3 regions of the Mesorhizobium sp. B2-4-18 genome follow, and region 2 is predicted to be linked to each of the others. Evidence: predicted binding sites of a transcription regulator. Region 2 holds the regulator's gene; each other region holds the start of a gene.

Evidence for each region. Region 2 encodes LexA, which represses DNA repair genes until DNA is damaged. Its sites were predicted from a motif close to TGTTCNNNNTGTGTTCNG; they were not measured.
Region 1: the regulator LexA is predicted to act here: its motif matches at 2,723-2,740, upstream of FJ527_RS09525 (metallopeptidase family protein).
Region 3: the regulator LexA is predicted to act here: its motif matches at 3,591-3,608, upstream of FJ527_RS13750 (PA0069 family radical SAM protein).

The regions. Positions count from the first base shown of each region.
Region 1 is NZ_VFUW01000003.1:479,914-485,314, forward strand. It holds gene FJ527_RS09510 (error-prone DNA polymerase) at 1-242, opposite strand, end outside; gene FJ527_RS09515 (DUF6504 family protein) at 239-1,717, opposite strand; gene FJ527_RS09520 (hypothetical protein) at 1,659-2,699, opposite strand; gene FJ527_RS09525 (metallopeptidase family protein) at 2,878-3,300, shown strand; gene FJ527_RS09530 (DUF1737 domain-containing protein) at 3,315-3,521, opposite strand; gene FJ527_RS09535 (CoA ester lyase) at 3,559-4,446, opposite strand; gene FJ527_RS09540 (DUF4173 domain-containing protein) at 4,732-5,401, shown strand, end outside.
Region 2 is NZ_VFUW01000017.1:34,533-39,933, reverse strand. It holds gene gltX (glutamate--tRNA ligase) at 1-44, opposite strand, end outside; gene FJ527_RS28005 (ComEC/Rec2 family competence protein) at 148-2,601, shown strand; gene lexA (transcriptional repressor LexA) at 2,595-3,338, opposite strand; gene FJ527_RS27995 (GntR family transcriptional regulator) at 3,749-4,522, opposite strand; gene FJ527_RS27990 (ABC transporter substrate-binding protein) at 4,673-5,401, shown strand, end outside.
Region 3 is NZ_VFUW01000005.1:83,165-88,565, forward strand. It holds gene FJ527_RS13720 (methyltransferase) at 1-297, shown strand, start outside; gene FJ527_RS13725 (S49 family peptidase) at 375-1,238, shown strand; gene FJ527_RS13730 (membrane protein) at 1,321-1,506, shown strand; gene FJ527_RS13735 (4-(cytidine 5'-diphospho)-2-C-methyl-D-erythritol kinase) at 1,524-2,435, shown strand; gene moaB (molybdenum cofactor biosynthesis protein B) at 2,422-2,976, shown strand; gene FJ527_RS13745 (glycosyltransferase) at 3,005-3,532, opposite strand; gene FJ527_RS13750 (PA0069 family radical SAM protein) at 3,683-4,837, shown strand; gene FJ527_RS13755 (ribonuclease HII) at 4,990-5,401, shown strand, end outside.

The DNA of each region.
Region 1 (5,401 bases), on a different contig from region 2:
TCCGGCGTGCCGTCGCCAAAAACCAGCCGGCAGCCGGGATGGTAGGCAAGCTTTTCGACCTTGGCCTGCTGCCAGGCGCGCACCACGCCGGCGACGCTGTTGCGGTCGGCGAGCCCGATCGCGGAGAAGCCCATGAGCTTGGCCGCGACCACCAGCTCCTCGGGTTTGGAGGCGCCGCGCAGGAAGGAGAAATTCGACTGGATGCCGAACTCGGCATAAGGAATGACTGTCAGCGCGTTCATGCGAAGACCCCATGCATGAACCAGCGCGGCGGGGTTTGCGAGACGCCGCCGTAAAGGCCTTGCCGGTAGAGCCAGTAGCGGCGGCCACCGGCATCCTCGATGCGGAAATAATCGCGTGTCGACGCCGCCGCGTCGCCCGGCGCCTCGCGCCACCATTCGGCGGCGATGCGCTCCGGTCCTTCGGCGCGCGTCACACGGTAAAGCGCGCGGCGCCAACGAAAATGCAGCGGCGGTCCCTCCGGCATTTCGGTGGCCGGCACCTCGATGGGCTCGGGCGAACGGAACAGCCGGATCGGTCGTTCCGGCGGGAAGATGGTCATCGGCGCCTGCATCCTGTCCGGCTTCTTGGGTGGTGTGGTCCGGCGCGGGGCTTCGGTGAAGGGAATGACGGCGACGGCGCGTTCCGGCAGGTGGCTTTCCACGGGAACCGGCTGCAGAACCGCGCCCTTGCCGAGGCGGGCGCGGATACGGTCGGCGAACAGGGCGATGTCGGCGCCGTCATCGGGCGCTTCGCCGGTCAGATCGGCCTGCTGCATGTCGAAAGCGGCGACGGCCAGCACCGAGAGGCGCACCAGGTCGAAGCCAAAGCCGGCATCGATATGCTGCTCGAGTGCCGCCAGCCTTTCATGGAACAATTTCCGGATCAGCAAGGGTTCGCGCATCGGCCGCGAGGTGCCGAGCGCGATGCGGCTGACGGCGCCGTCGACGCGAAAAAGCAGCAGCGCCAGGCTCCTTGCGCCTTCGCCGCGGCGTTCGAGGTCGGTCTTCAAGGTCGTCGCCAGCATGCCCACCAGCCGTTCTATTTCCTCCGTCAGCGTGACGGGCTCGGCGAGATGACGCTCGACCGAAAGCGGCGCGACGGGAAGACGCGGTGAGATCGCCTCGTCGAGACGGCCAAGCGCCTGGTCGAGGCGCTGGAGCAGCAAAGCGCCGAAGCGGCGGGCGAGCGGCGCGCGCGGTGCCGCCATGACGGCACCCGCCGTGCGCAGCCCCACACTTTCCAGGCTGGTACGGGTTTCCGGCGCTATGCGAAGGGCGGCCAGCGGCAAGGGGGCGAGCAGGGCTTCCTCCTCGCCTGATGGAACGATGCGGTCGCCGCAAAAGCGGGCCGCCGCCCAGGCCGCCCCGGGCGTGCCGGCAAGCCCGGCGCGGACGTCGAAACCCTGCTGGAAGAAGCGCGACAGGATTTCGTCCAGCATGGCGCGTTCGCCGCCGAACAGATGGGTGCAGCCGGTGACGTCGAGGAACAGGCCGTCAATGCCGTCTAGCGCCACCAGCGGCGTGTAGCGGTCGCACCAGTCGGCAAGGCCCTCGAGCAGGCGCCGGTCGGCCTCCGGATCGGCTTCGACGATGTCGATCGACGGATGCATGGCGCGCGCGTCGGCAATCCCCATGTCGCGTTTCAGGTGCAGCGCCTCAGCCCGCGCGTCGAGGGCCGAGATGCGCTGCGCGTTGCCCTGGCGATGGCTGATCACGAGCGGTGGATGAGATGGCTGCGGATGATCCGGCGGCCGGGAACGCCAGGATTTCCCCAGACGCTGCCGCAGGATCCTTTCGGTCGCGAGATAGGGAAACCACAGGGACAGGATTCTCTGCCCATTCGTTGCTTGCCCTGCTTCTTTCCTCGCCCCTTCTTTCATCGAATCTGCGTTCATCGGGGTTCCACTCCAGTGTGAATTGTCCAGGCAGGGCCGTGCGGCTCTTGCCGATGCTGATGGTGAAGGCCGGGTGGCCGATCGAGCCGGCGAGCGGCCCGGCGACTGTTTCGCGCGGCACGGCCGGCGCCGAAGCGACAATCAGACGAACAGGCGCCGCCGTCGGTTCGGGCTCGGCCGCCTGCCGCAGCAGGAACACCGGCCGGCCGGCACCTTGCGCCCGCGCATGCAGGCGGCGTGTCGCGGTCAGGTCCAGCCGCTGCGGATTGCCGCGGATCTCCAGGATGACGGCGGCAAGCGCGGTCATGCGGGCCGCCTCCTCGGCGATCCACAGCGCATCGACAAGCCTGGGCGTCTCGGAAAACAGCAATTGCTGGGGCTCGATGCCGAACGAGGCATGCAGCCCCCTGGCATAGGGAAAGCCGGCCTCATGGAAAATTTCCGATGTCCCGATCCACAGGATGGGCAGCCCCTGCGCCTGGCTGAGGATCAGGCTGACGATCGACAGAGCGAAACCGGCGACGGCGCCCGCATCGCGGGTTTCCAGGCCATGGATTTCGGTCAGGGCGGCTTTCGGCAGGCCGCCGCTGAGCGCGGCATCGAGCCGCTCGATGCCGATGGGCAGGAAAGCATCCGGCAAGGCGGCGGCAAGCCCGCGCCGGACGATCGTCAGATCGCTGCCGGCGTCAGCAAGGGGCGCGCCAGCCGGCGCCTGCAGGCGCTCGGGCAGTGTTCCCTCGATCTTCGCGATCTGGCGGCGCAGGGCAAAAACAGTCTCCCGCGCCACGGCGGTCATCGCCATGACGGTCAGCTTCCACTCACGATTGTTCCTGTTATGTTCCTATAGATTCCAGAGGGGATCGGAAGAGTCAAGCAGACTCATCAAGGAATTTATTCCTCTTCTTGCGCGACACCGGCGTACAGGCGTCATTTGCCTCGACCAGCGCGAACGCCTATATGCCGGGATCAAAGGACAAAGCATGGCCCGCATCTACAAGACCCGCACCTGGCATGGTGAACTTGCGCCCTCGATGGAGGAATTGGAGTTCCTTGCCCTGGAGGCCTACGCCCACCTGCCGGAGGATTTTCGCAAGCTGACCGGCGAGATCGTCATCCAGATCGCCGAATTCCCGACCGACGAGATCATGGACGACCTGTCGCTGGAAACGCCGTTCGACCTGCTCGGCCTGTTCGAGGGGCGCGGCATCGCCGAACGCTGGAATCCGCAAACCGGCGAAGGCCCGAACCGCATCACGCTCTACCGCCGCGCCATGCTCGACTACTGGGCCGAAAACGAGGAAACGCTGGGCGACATCGTCACCCACGTGCTGATCCACGAGATCGGCCACCATTTCGGCCTGTCGGACGATGATATGGAGAAGATCGAAGAGGCGGCGGAGTAGCCCTCGGCGTTTCCCTACCAGTCGCTGAGCTTCGTATCCGGCCCGTATTCCTGGCCATCGACATCCTTCACCACGGCCTGGCCGCAGCGCATGGTCTTGGTCTTCTTGTCGTAGGCGTAGGTCGGCGAGCCGAACAGGTGCCAGCCCTTGTTCAGCGCCGCCGTCACCTTATGGCAGAAGCTGGCGTCGTCCGGGGCGGTGAGAAAGCGGTAGAGTTTCATCGTTCAATTCCTGTCGTGTATCCCAAATCGGCGAATATCATGCGCCGATGGCGGCCGCTTTCGCCAGAAGTTTCTCGGCCTGCGCCAAGTGCAACCGCTCGACCATCCTGCCATTCAGCGCGATGACGCCCTTGCCACTGTTTTGCGCAAGCGCGAAGGCATCCTTCACCGCGCGCGCCTCGGCCAGCGCCTGCGCCGACGGAGCGAAGGCACGGTTGGCCGCCTCGACCTGCGATGGATGGATCAGCGTCTTGCCGTCGAAGCCCATGGCGGCTGCCTGCGTGCACTCACGCGCGAACGCATCCGGGTCGCGGAACTCGTTGAACACCCCATCGAGCATGTCGATCCCGCCGGCGCGTGCCGCCAGCAGCATCTGCATCAGCCATGGCAGCAGGTAGGCGCGATCCGGCGTCGCCAGCACGCCGGTATCCTTGATCAGGTCATTCGTTCCGGCGATGAAACAATCCAGGCGTGAGGCGGGGTCGCGGCCGAGTTCGGCGATGGCGCCGATGTTGAGCATGGCCTTGGGCGTCTCGATCATCGCCCATAGTTTCACGCTGTCCGGGGCAAAATTATCGTCCAGCACATCGCCGACTTCGAGCACGTCACGCGGCGTGTCGACCTTCGGCAGCAGGATGCCGTCCGGCTCCGCCTTGGCCACGGCCGCAAGATCGTCAGTGCCCCATTCGCTGGACAGCGCATTGACGCGTACCACCATCTCGCGTCGCCGGCCATTGGCATCAGGGCGGTTGGCGAAAATGCCGGCCAGTTTTTCGCGCGCGGCGATCTTGTCGGCGGGGGCGACGGCGTCCTCGAGGTCGATGATGACGGCGTCGCAGGCAAGCTGCGCGATCTTGGCCAGCGCCTTGTCGTTGGAGGCCGGGACATAGAGCACGGAGCGGCGCGGGCGGTAGGTTTCGGTCATGCCAGATCTATGCCGGTTGCGGCCGGGCGAGGCAAGCCGCCGGCCCTGCACGAAAACTGCACGCGCCTGCCGAAAACCTCCTCCGATCCGCCGCATCGCTTTCCTGCAGGCCTGCGAGACAGGCGGCATGCACAAGCGAGCAAAACCCCGTCTGCCTTACCGGCTGCGCAGCGAAGGCTGGTGGCTGGTCGACCCGCAACGCGCCAACACCGCTGCAACTCCCATCCCATTTGTCCGCAAGAGCCCATCGCCATGGCGAAGGAACGCCATCAGGAAGATCAGGCCGTGACCTCTTTCTTCCGCGCCGCGCCAAGCTATTGCAGCCGCTTCGGCGTCGCCGTGCTGCTGGTCGCGCTCGCCGATTTCCTGTTCTACGGCCAGCCCGCCGGCATCACGGTTCCGCTGTTCGCCATCCTGATTGCCGCCGCGATGGTTGCCGTGCATCCCGCCGCCTTCAGCGACGGCAAGGTGTGGCTCAAGTCGGCCGCCTTGCTTGTCGCGCTGTTGCCGCTGGCCGAGACTGTCAGTCCCTTGTCCGTCTCGGTCGCGCTTGCCGCGCTGGTGGCGTTCGCGCTTTCGCTGAGCGGCCGGCTGCGACACCGCACGCCGCGCATTGCCGGCCAGATCGTGCTGTTCGGACTGGCGGCACCGGTCCGGTTCCTCGGCGATTTTCTCCAATGGCGAAGAGCGGCGCGGCGGTTCGGCGGACATCGCATAAGGCTGGCGGCAATCGCGGTCTGGGTAATGCCGCTGACGCTGGGCGCGGTCTTCGTCGCCCTTTTCGGTGCCGCCAATCCGGTCATCGAAGACTGGCTGTCGCTGATCGACGTCTTCAAGCTGCTCGACCTGATCCAGCTGACGCGGATTGCCTTCTGGCTATTCGTGCTTGCCGGCGTCTGGGCCTTTCTGCGGCCACGCCTGCCGCGCTTTCAGCGCCGCATCGCCAGGCCAAATC
Region 2 (5,401 bases):
CCGGTCGGCGAGGGGGCAAAACGGGTGATGACCTTGTCGGGCATGGAACTCTCGGAAAACGTCTGAAGCTGGGTGCGGAGCGTGCGGACTTTCGCGCGTTGCGCGTTCATGTAGCATAGGGCGTCGAGGGTGCAAGGGGCAGACCCGATGACTGGACGAGGCCGGGGCTCGGATCGGGGCGAGGATGCCGCTATCGGCGTCAGCGAGCGATCCCTGTTTGCGGCGCCTGCGACGATCCCACTGCCATCTCCGCTCGTGGCTGCGCCCGAAACCAGGTCGCTGCAGGCAGGTGGGCAGGCGCCGGCGCCGGCTCCTGCCGCGGGCAGGATCGCGCGCGTGCGCCGGCAAGTCGGCCTGGTATCCTTGCCTCGCCTGCGCCATGGCGTGGCCCGGGCGACGGAGCTCGAACTCGACCGGGGCATCGCGTTCCTGCTGGTGCCGGTCTGTCTGGCCGTTGGGGCGATCGCCTATTTCTCGCTGGCATCCGAGCCCGACTTTGCAAAACCCGTCGCGGTCGTGGTGCTGATGGCGGTCTGTGCCTTCGTCTCGCGCTCCTGGTCGAAAACCCATCTGTGTTTCATGGCAGTGCTGTTGTGCGCGCTGGGCCTGCTCGCGGCGAAGGTCGAAACATGGCGAGCCGGAACCCGGATGCTGGGTTCGGAAATCTCCACCCAACTGACCGGCCGCGTGGTCTCGCTCGAAGAGATGGAGAGCGGCCGCATCCGGCTGACCATGGACGTGATTTCGACCGCCCGGCCGAAACTGCGCTATGCACCGGAAAGGGTCCGGCTTTCCGCACGCAAGATACCACCGGGAATGACCGCCGGCTCGCTCATCACAGGCTACGCCAAACTGTTGCCGCCGACCGGCCCGGTGCGGCCGGACAGCTACGACTTCTCTTTCGACAGCTATTTCGCCGGCATCGGCGGCAGCGGCTTCTTTCTCGGCAATCCGACGGTTGTTTCCGCCGACGACGGTGAGATGCCGCTATCGGCTCGCTTTTTTTCAGGCATCGAAAATGCCCGCGAAGCCATCGCCGACCACATCAGGGGCAGCGTCGGCGGCGCTGAAGGCGAGATCGCGGCGGCGCTGATCGTCGGCGTGCGCGCCGGCATACCCGATGAAATCAATGAAGCGATGCGGCGTACCGGCATCTATCACATCATCTCTATTTCGGGACTGCATATGGCGCTTGTGGCCGGCACCATCATGGGTCTGCTGCGTGGTGCCTTCGCGCTGTTTCCAGACTTTTCCGCGCGCCGGCCGGTGAAGAAATACGCGGCCGCCGCCGCACTGTTCTCGATCGCGGCCTATCTCATCATTTCCGGTGTCGTCGTTGCCGCCGAACGCAGCTTCATCATGCTGGCGGTGATGCTGATTGCCGTCTTCTTCGATCGCGCTGCCCTGACCATGCGCAATCTGGCGATCTCGGCGATCGCCGTCATCCTGGTCTCGCCTCACGAGGTCGTCGGCCCGAGCTTTCAGATGTCGTTCGCCGCGACCGCGGCCCTGGTTGGCGCTTATGCCGGCTGGGCCGATCACCATGCGGGAAAGACGCGGCCACCGCCGCCAAAGCGATCCCTGGCGGGGTTCCTGACGCGAAAATTCCTGCTGGCGACAGGAGGATTGGCCATGACGTCCATTATCGCCGGCAGCGCCACGGCACTGTTTGCCATCTGGCATTTCCAGCGGGTATCGCCGCTCAGCCTGTTCGCCAATCTGGCCGTGATGCCTATCGTGTCGGTCGTGATGTTCCTGGCCGTCGCCAGCGCGCTGTTGATGCCATTCGGATTGGATTGGCCGGCTCTCTACCTCATGGGCAAGGGCCTGACAGCAATGATCGCCGTGTCGGCGTGGATATCGGAGCGCTCTCCGGTCGATGGAGTCGGGCTGATTTCGCAGCAATCCGTGCTGCTGGTCACCGTCGCGCTGGCAATCGCGACGATGGCGACGACATGGCTGCGGCTCGCGGCGCTGCCATTCGCGCTTGCCGGCCTGTTGACTGTGTCGCACACACGCGCGCCCGATGTGCTGATCTCGGAAGATGCGCGGCTGGTCGCGCTGCCGATCGGCAATGGCGAACTGGCCGTCAACCGGGAACGTCCGAACGAATTCGCAACCGACAACTGGAAGCGCGCCCTGATCTCCGAAACAATCGTCAAACCGGAAATGTTCGACACGACAGACAGGCAATTCGATGTTGCCAGTCCCACCGACCTGCCGCCGGGATCGCCCTTCTACTGCCGCGAAGGCCTGTGCCTTGCCAGGCACCCTTCCGGCGCGATCATTGCCTATGTCGAGGACCGCAAGACCACCTGGAAAGCCTGCGCTTTCGCCGACCTGATCATCGTCAATGACGCAACCGCCTATGACGCCTGCCACAATCCACTGGTTCTCGTCGTCACCAAACGGCAGCTCGCCCGCAAGGGAAGCGCTGCCGTCTTCTTCAATCCCCAGTCGGCCACGACCCGGGCCGCGATCGCATTTGCCGTCGACGGACCATACCGGCCCTGGCACGAACAGCGAAAATTCTCACGCGAGGCGAGGGGGCTGCCGCCGTACAAAAAACCCGACAAGCCCGATAACAAGCCGGTTCAGTAGCGCCTGATCAACCCGACCAGCTTGCCTTGTACCTTGACCCTGTCCGGCCCGAAAATGCGCGTTTCGTAGGCTGGATTGGCGGCCTCGAGCGCGATCGAAGCGCCTTTGCGGCGGAACCGCTTCAGTGTCGCTTCCTCTTCGTCGACCAGTGCCACGATAATTTCGCCCGGGCTTGCCGTGTCGGCATTGCGGATAATGACCGTGTCTCCATCGAAGATACCAGCCTCGATCATCGAGTCGCCCTTGACCTCCAACGCATAGTGCTCGCCGCCCATGATCATGTCCGGCGGCACCGAGATCGAATGCGTCTGATGCTGGATGGCATCGATCGGCACACCGGCGGCGATACGGCCCATGACCGGGATGGACACGGCTGAAACCGCGTCGTCGTCGTTGCCGGCCGCGGGCAGGCGCGAAGGCGCAGCGGCCGGCCTGATCTGGCGTCCGAGACTGCCTTGGCCAAGGCTGCCTTGGATGACGCTTGGCGAGAACTTCTTTGCCGCATTGAGGCCCGGCGCGATCGAGTCCGGCAGCCGCAGCACTTCCAGCGCGCGCGCCCGATTGGGTAGCCGGCGAATGAAGCCGCGCTCCTCCAGGGCCGTGATCAGGCGATGGATCCCCGACTTGGAGGCAAGATCGAGTGCTTCCTTCATCTCGTCGAAGGAAGGCGGTATCCCGCTTTCCTTGAGCCGTTCGTGGATGAACATCAGCAGTTCATGTTGCTTGCGTGTCAGCATGGCGGCCCCCAAGACATTGAACGAAAGGTTGAACCAGAATCGAAAAAACAAACCCAGAACAAACACTATCTGTTCCAGTTGTGTTCTGCAACCGTTTAAAGTTTAATGAATTTGTTAAGGGGTCTGAAGTTTTTTGCCCGCGACGGCGGGCAGCAACCAGCCCTTTCCGCCATCGGCAGGCGCATTGAAATCGTTTTGGTTAATGGCCTGTGGCCCATCCGCCGACGAGGCTTTGGCATCAGTTAGTTGGAAGGTTTCTCCTCGGGGGGACGTATAATTCGCGGAGCCATTATTCGCGGAACGAAACGAAACCAAAATGCCAACGATTGGTAGCTTCGGGCGGCCATGGATCCGGGCGTTCGGCGCACTCCGGCCAGCGCGTTCGAATAGGGGTCGCGGAAGCGCTGAAGTTATCCCGAACCCGCCTTCAAGCTGCCGGCGCGAGCGGCGTATCTGGTGGCGCCGCTGTCTTCGCTGTGGACATAGACGTGCAGTGTGTAGCCGATATGCGCCGTCATCAGCGCCTTGGCCCGCTCGATGTCACGGTCGAGCGCCGCTTCCATGATCGCGGTATGGTGTTCGATCGCAATCGCTTCGCGCAGCGCTTCGATTGCCTCTTCATAGCCATCCTTGAGGCCGGCCGCGGCCCGCAGTGTCGGCGCCAGACCAAGAAAGCGATGATGCCGGCGCAGCTGATCCGAGATCGTCGAGCGGAACCGCAACAGCCAGTCGCATGTGGCGGCGCTCAGCAGCGCCGCATGGAAAGCCTCGTGGTTCTCGTCCCATCTGTCGACGGCCGCGTCCGAGGGATCGTCGACCGCCGTCTTGCAACGCGAGAGCCGGTAGTGGGCGGTGACCACGGCATCCTCCCACTCCCTGCCGCCTTTTTCCATCGATTCGAGGAACAGGGGTATCTCGACCACCATCCTGGCGCGTGCCAGATCCTCCAGCTCGGCCCGCGACACCGGAGCCACGGCAAAACCACGATTGCTGATCGCGGTGACCAGGCGTTCGGCCTCGAGCCGCGACAGGGCTTCGCGCAACGGTGTCCAGCCGACGCCATAGGTGCCGCGCAGCGCACTCAGTTTGAGCGGGGCGCCGGGCATGAGGCGCGTGGTCAGGATGTCGCGCCGCAACAGCTGATAGGCGGCTTCCGTTTTTGTGGAACTCGTTTCATTCAGCATGGTGATCAATCCGTCGTCTGGCGAAAAGTATATATGATAGTGCGTCACAGCAACAATTATATATAATGTTTGACACAGACCAGCGGACTCACCATGATCGCCGTAGTAGCCGCGTTTCCAAGCGGCCCTGATCAAATCTGGGAGGAAATGATGTTGAAGTCGAAATCCGCTTGGTTGTCGGGCTTGGCCCTGGCAGGCGCATTGATGGTCAGTGCCGGCAGTGCCGCGGCCGATCAGATCCGTATCGGCATTGCCAATTTCGGCGAGCATCCGCAATTGAACGCCGCCATAGCCGGCTTCAAGAAGGCGCTGACGGATAACGGCTTCGTCGAGGGCAAGGACGTCGTCTACACGGAGAGCCACACCAATTTCGATGCGTCGCTGGTGCCGCAGATGATCGCCAAGCTGCAGGCCGAGCAGCCCAAGCTGATCTACACCATCACCACGCCGGTCTCACAGATCGCCAAGAAAGCGCTCGCCGGTTCCGGCATTCCGATCGTTTTTGCCGCGGTCACCGATCCGGTGGCGGCCAAGCTGGTGCCGTCATGGGACGCCGGAGACGAAGGCATGACCGGCGCCAGCGATCTGCAGGACGTCGCCGCGGTGATGGCCTTCACCAAGAAGCTGCTGCCGAACGCCAAGCGCTTCGGCGTGCCTTATAATCCCGGTGAGGCCAATGACGTTGCCTTGGTCGAAAAGATCAAGGCGGCGGCACCGGCCGCGGGCTTCGAGGTGGTGGAGGTCGGCATAGACAACGTCAATGACATCCAGCAACGCATCGCTTCGCTCGCCGGCAAGGCCGACGTGGTCTACGGCCCGGCCTCGAACCTGATCCAGCCGGCGATCGCCGCTGTCTCCGCGGCCGCCCGCCAGGCCGGT
Region 3 (5,401 bases), on a different contig from region 2:
ATCCGCAGTGCGGCGGCGGTTGTCAGGCCGCGCGGCGGGCTTGCCGTCATCGCCCGGCCCGAACAGCTCGGCGCCATTCTCGACGCGATTTCAGGCCGCTTCGGCGAAGCCGAGATGCTCGCCGTGCACCCTCGCCCGGACGCGGCCGCAATCCGCATTATCGTGCGGGCAGCACTTGGGGCACGAGGAAAGCTCGCCATCCGTCCGCCCCTGATGCTTCACGCGCGATCGGGCAACGGCCCCGACGAGCGCAGCGAAATGATCACCAACGGGCTCGCCTCGCTGTTCGGAGACTGAGCTGTTGGCGGCCTACACATTGCCGTTGGCCGGGAAATCCCTACATGCCTGCAACCATCGCCGGAGACCACGCCATCGTGAAACGTCTTTTCAACCGCCTGCTGCCGAAGTCCTGGCGCTCCTCCGTCGTCACCGTTCCGGTCATCCGACTGCACGGCACCATCATGGCCGGCGGAGGCCAGTTCCGGCCGAGCCTGTCGCTTGCTTCCACCGCCGGACTGATCGAAAAGGCGTTTTCCTTCGAGGCGCCGGCGGTCGCGATCTCGATCAATTCGCCGGGCGGCTCGCCGGTGCAGTCGCGGCTGATCTTCAAGCGCATCCGCGACCTTGCGATCGAGAAGAATAAAAAGGTCCTGGTCTTCGTCGAGGATGTCGCGGCGTCCGGCGGCTACATGATCGCCGTCGCCGGCGACGAGATCTTCGCCGATCCCTCCTCCATCGTCGGCTCGATCGGCGTGGTGTCGGCCTCGTTCGGTTTCCCGGAACTGATGAAGAAGATCGGCATCGAGCGCCGTGTCCACACCGCCGGCCAGAACAAGGCGGTGCTCGATCCGTTCAAGCCCGAGAAGAAGGAAGACGTCGAGCGGCTCAAGGTGCTGCAGCTCGAAGTGCACGAGACCTTCATCGATCTGGTCAAGGAGCGCCGCGGTACGAAGCTGGCGGACGATCCGGACCTGTTCACCGGGCTGTTCTGGACCGGCAAGCGAGGCCTGGAGCTCGGCCTCGTCGATGCGCTGGGCGACATGCGCACGGTGCTGAAGACCCGCTTCGGGCCGAAGACCCAGCTCAGGCTGGTGGCGGCGCCGCGCGGTTTGTTCGGCCGCTTTGGCCTGTTCGGCTCGAGCAAGGGCTTTTCGGCGCCCGATATCGCGGCGGCTGCCGCCAGCGGCGTCATCAATGCGGCGGAAGAGCGCGCATCGTGGGCGCGCTTCGGGCTTTGAAAAAGCCATGAAAGCGTCTAGCATGGTTGCCCGAAAGACCCGACCGGCCGGTCTTACCGGCCCAGCGTGGTAGGAGTTTGACATGCCGCAGCTCATTTTTTTCGCCGTCGTCGGCGTCGCCGCCTATTTCGGTTACCGCACCTTCGTGCGCGAGGCTGAACGCGTGACGGCCAAGGTGCGGCGCACCGAAAAACAGGCGGCCAACGGCGCGATGGGAACGCTGGTCAAGGATCCGCAGACCGGCGAATACCGGCTGGCCAAGGACTGACCCTCATTTCACTCGCAATCGAGACTGCGGAATCGGGTCAGCGTGTCCGGACATGGGCCGCACCCGCCAAGATAAATCTAGCTTTGCACGTCACCGGCAGGCGCGCCGACGGCTATCATCTCATCGAAAGCCTGGCTGTGTTCACGCGCTTTGGCGACAGGATCGAGATCGCGCCGGCCGACGCCGATGAGTTCAGCGTGTCCGGCCGCTATGCGGCGGACGTACCGCTCGATGGCGGCAATCTTGTGCTGAAGGGCCGCGACGCCCTGCGGCAGGCCGCCGGCGTTCGGAGCACGCCGCCGGTAAGCATCAGGCTCGAAAAGAACCTTCCGGTCGCATCCGGCGTGGGCGGAGGGTCGAGCGACGCGGCGGCCGTGCTGCGCGGGCTGACCGAGAGCTGGGGGCTGGAGCTCGATAGCGCCGAACTGGCGCGGATCGGTCTTTCGCTTGGCGCCGATGTGCCGATGTGCCTGGCGGCAAAGCCGCTGGTCGCGCGCGGCATCGGTGAGGAACTGTCGATGGTGCCGGATTTTTCAGCACTGGGTCTCGTGCTGGTCAACCCGGGCGTGCCGGTCTCGACGACGGAAATCTTCGCCGCACTCTCCCGTCGCGATAATGAGCCGCTGCCGCCGCTGCCGCGCAGCATCGATTTTCACAGCCTGCGCAACTGGCTGGAAATCACCCGCAACGATCTTGAGCGGCCAGCCCTTGCGATGCAGCCCGCCATAGGCAGGGCGCTTTCATGGCTTGATAAGGCCGGATCGGGCTTTTCACGAATGTCCGGATCGGGCGCGACGTGCTTCGGCCTGTTCGAGACCGGCAATGTCGCCAAGCGCGCGGCGGCCGAGATCCGCGACCGCCAGCCCGACTGGTTCGTCGCGGCAACGCGCAGCATGGCGTCGGAGGCTGGGCGAGATGGCCAGAATTGACGAGAGCCGTGCCTTCATTCCGGTGCGCATCGCGGTGCTGACTGTTTCCGACACACGCAGCCTGGCCGACGACAAATCTGGCCAGACACTGGCCGATCGCATTACCAAGGCCGGCCACATCCTGGCCGCCCGCGATATCGTCACCGACGACCGCGAAAAAATCCGCGACGCCGTTCTGGCGTGGTCGCGGGACAAGGCCATCGACGTCGTGATCACCACTGGCGGTACCGGTTTTACCGGACGCGATGTGACGCCCGAGGCGCTGGAGCCGATCTTCGAAAAGCGCATGGACGGATTTTCGGAAGTGTTCCATCGCATTTCCTATGACAAGATCGGCACCTCGACTATCCAGAGCCGGGCGACCGGCGGTGTCGTCAACGCCACCTTCGTCTTCGTGCTGCCGGGATCGCCCGGCGCCTGCAAGGACGCCTGGGACAGCATCCTCGAGCCACAGCTCGATTACCGGCACATGCCCTGTAACTTCGTCGAGATCATGCCGCGCCTGGACGAACATCTGCGGCGCGGCAAATCGGCGTCGTAAGCAACGCCACGCAGAGCCGTTGCAAAAATCACCCCCCAGAGCGGTGCTGCTGCTTCGGCTGCGCTGGCCAGATTTCGGCGTCGAGCCGTCTGGTCGCCAGCCCGCGCGCTAAGGCCTCGGCGCTGCCGGCATTCTTGGACAGCGATGCCGCCTGTCGCTTGCTGATCACCAGTCCGTCGGCGAGCGCGCGGTTTGCCGAAAAGACCCGGGCCAGGAACGGTGGACGGCTGCCCCGCGCCTGCGAGAACCGGGCCGCTATTGTCTGCCTGGCCGTATGGGCGACGACGGCGTCGATCCAGCCCTCCACCAGCCTCGCACCCGGTTCGAGAAACAGCAGCCAGTCACCCTTGGCCTGGCGGATGCCGGCGGCGATGCCCCCGCTCCCCACATAGTGGCAGCCGGCATGCTCGGCGACGCGATGGGTCTGGTCACTGGAGCCCGTGTCGCAGACGACAACCTCACGCACCACGCCCTCGACCGCGCCGCCAATCAGCGTCCCCAGCGTACGGGCGAGCCCCTCCTCGTCATTGTGCGTTTCAATCAGAACACTGAGCATGGTTAGCCGAATAGCGGAAAGCGTTGATCGGTGCCAGTTTTTGCGGCGCACCATAGAAAGTTCTTGATTTGTTCTCATCGATAAAATAGGAATAATTTCATGAGCAGAGCGATTCGACAGAACATGGACAGTCCTTGGGAGCGGGCGAAGATGGAACCGATCATGCGCGCCGACATTGCAGCCTTCGGAGCAGGACGAGCCGAAATGGCCAACGCGATGATCGAGCAGAGCGGCATGCGAGTCCGTCCGGACCGCAACCGCGGCCGGTCGGCAGGCATCAATCCGTCCGGCCGGTTCGAACCTGTCAGCCGGCATGTCTTCGACGATGGCTGGAGTTCGCTGGAGGAACTTCCTCCCTTCAAGACCGAGGTGCAGGTGGAAAAGCCGCGCACCATCATCACCCGCAACGAATCGCCCGACATCTCCTTCGACCGGTCGATCAATCCCTATCGCGGCTGCGAGCACGGTTGCGTCTATTGCTTCGCGCGGCCGACACACTCGTTCATGGGCCTGTCGCCGGGCCTGGACTTCGAATCCAAGCTGTTCGCCAAGCCCGACGCGGCACGCCTGCTCGACAAGGAATTGTCAAAGGATGGCTACCAGCCGCGCACCATCGCCATCGGCACCAACACCGATCCCTACCAGCCGATCGAGAAGCAGTACCGGATCATGCGCGAAATCCTCGAAGTGCTGGAGGCGCGCGGCCACCCGGTCGGCATCGTCACCAAGTCAGCCCTGGTCGTGCGCGACATCGACATTCTGTCGCGCATGGCGGAGCGGGGCTTGGCCAAGGTGGCGCTGTCGGTGACGACGCTTGACCGCATGCTGGCCAGGACGATGGAACCTCGGGCATCGACGCCGACCAAGCGGCTGGAGGCGATCAGGCAGCTTTCGGATGCCGGTATCCCCGCTTCGGTGATGGTGGCGCCGATCATTCCGGGCCTGACCGACCAGGAGATGGAACGCATCCTCGACTCGGCGCACCATGCCGGGGCGCGCGAGGCTGGCTACGTGGTGCTGCGCCTGCCGCTGGAGGTCAGCCCGATCTTCAAGGATTGGCTGCTGCGCCACTATCCCGACCGCTACCGCCACGTCATGTCGCTGGTCCGTTCGATGCGCGACGGCAAGGACTACGATTCGGAATGGGGCAAGCGCATGAAGGGCGCCGGACCCTATGCCTGGCAGATCGGCCGGCGCTTCGAAATCACCGCCAAGCGGCTCGGCCTCAATGCCGAGCGGCGTACGCTGCGGACCGACCAGTTCGTCGCTGCCGGCAAGGACCAGGAGCAGTTGATGCTGCTCTGAACCGAAAATCGCCTCGGCTGTTCATTGCCGCCGTGGCAAAGAAATCCCGTCCGGCCTGCCCCGGCCTGCAGACGGTGCCCTCCCGGTCCGGCGCCCCACCCGACCCGGAGGGACTTGCGGAGAATCGGAGCCGATGCGAACCTCGCCGCAACATGGCTCGCGCGCGTTCTGATTCTCCGCCTCTCTTCGAAATCGTCGAGAAACCCGATTTCTCCTTCGAGACGAAGGCGATGGCCGATGGTTTGTGGCCGGTCGCGGGGATGGACGAAGCCGGCCGCGGCCCGCTCGCGGGTCCCGTGGTCGCGGCGGCAGTGGTGCTCGACCCCGCCAATATTCCCGAGGGTCTCGACGATTCCAAGCGGCTTAGCCACCTGCAGCGCGAAGCGCTGTTCCTGCACATCATCGGCTCCGCTCTCGGCGTCTCGATGGCGTCGATCAGCGCCGAGGGCATCGATGGCAGCAACATCCTCAAGGCGAGCCTCGAAGCGATGCGCCGCGCACTGGTCGGGCTGCCGGTGCAGGCTAAGCTCGCGCTCGCGGATGGGCGCGACGTGCCGCCGGGAT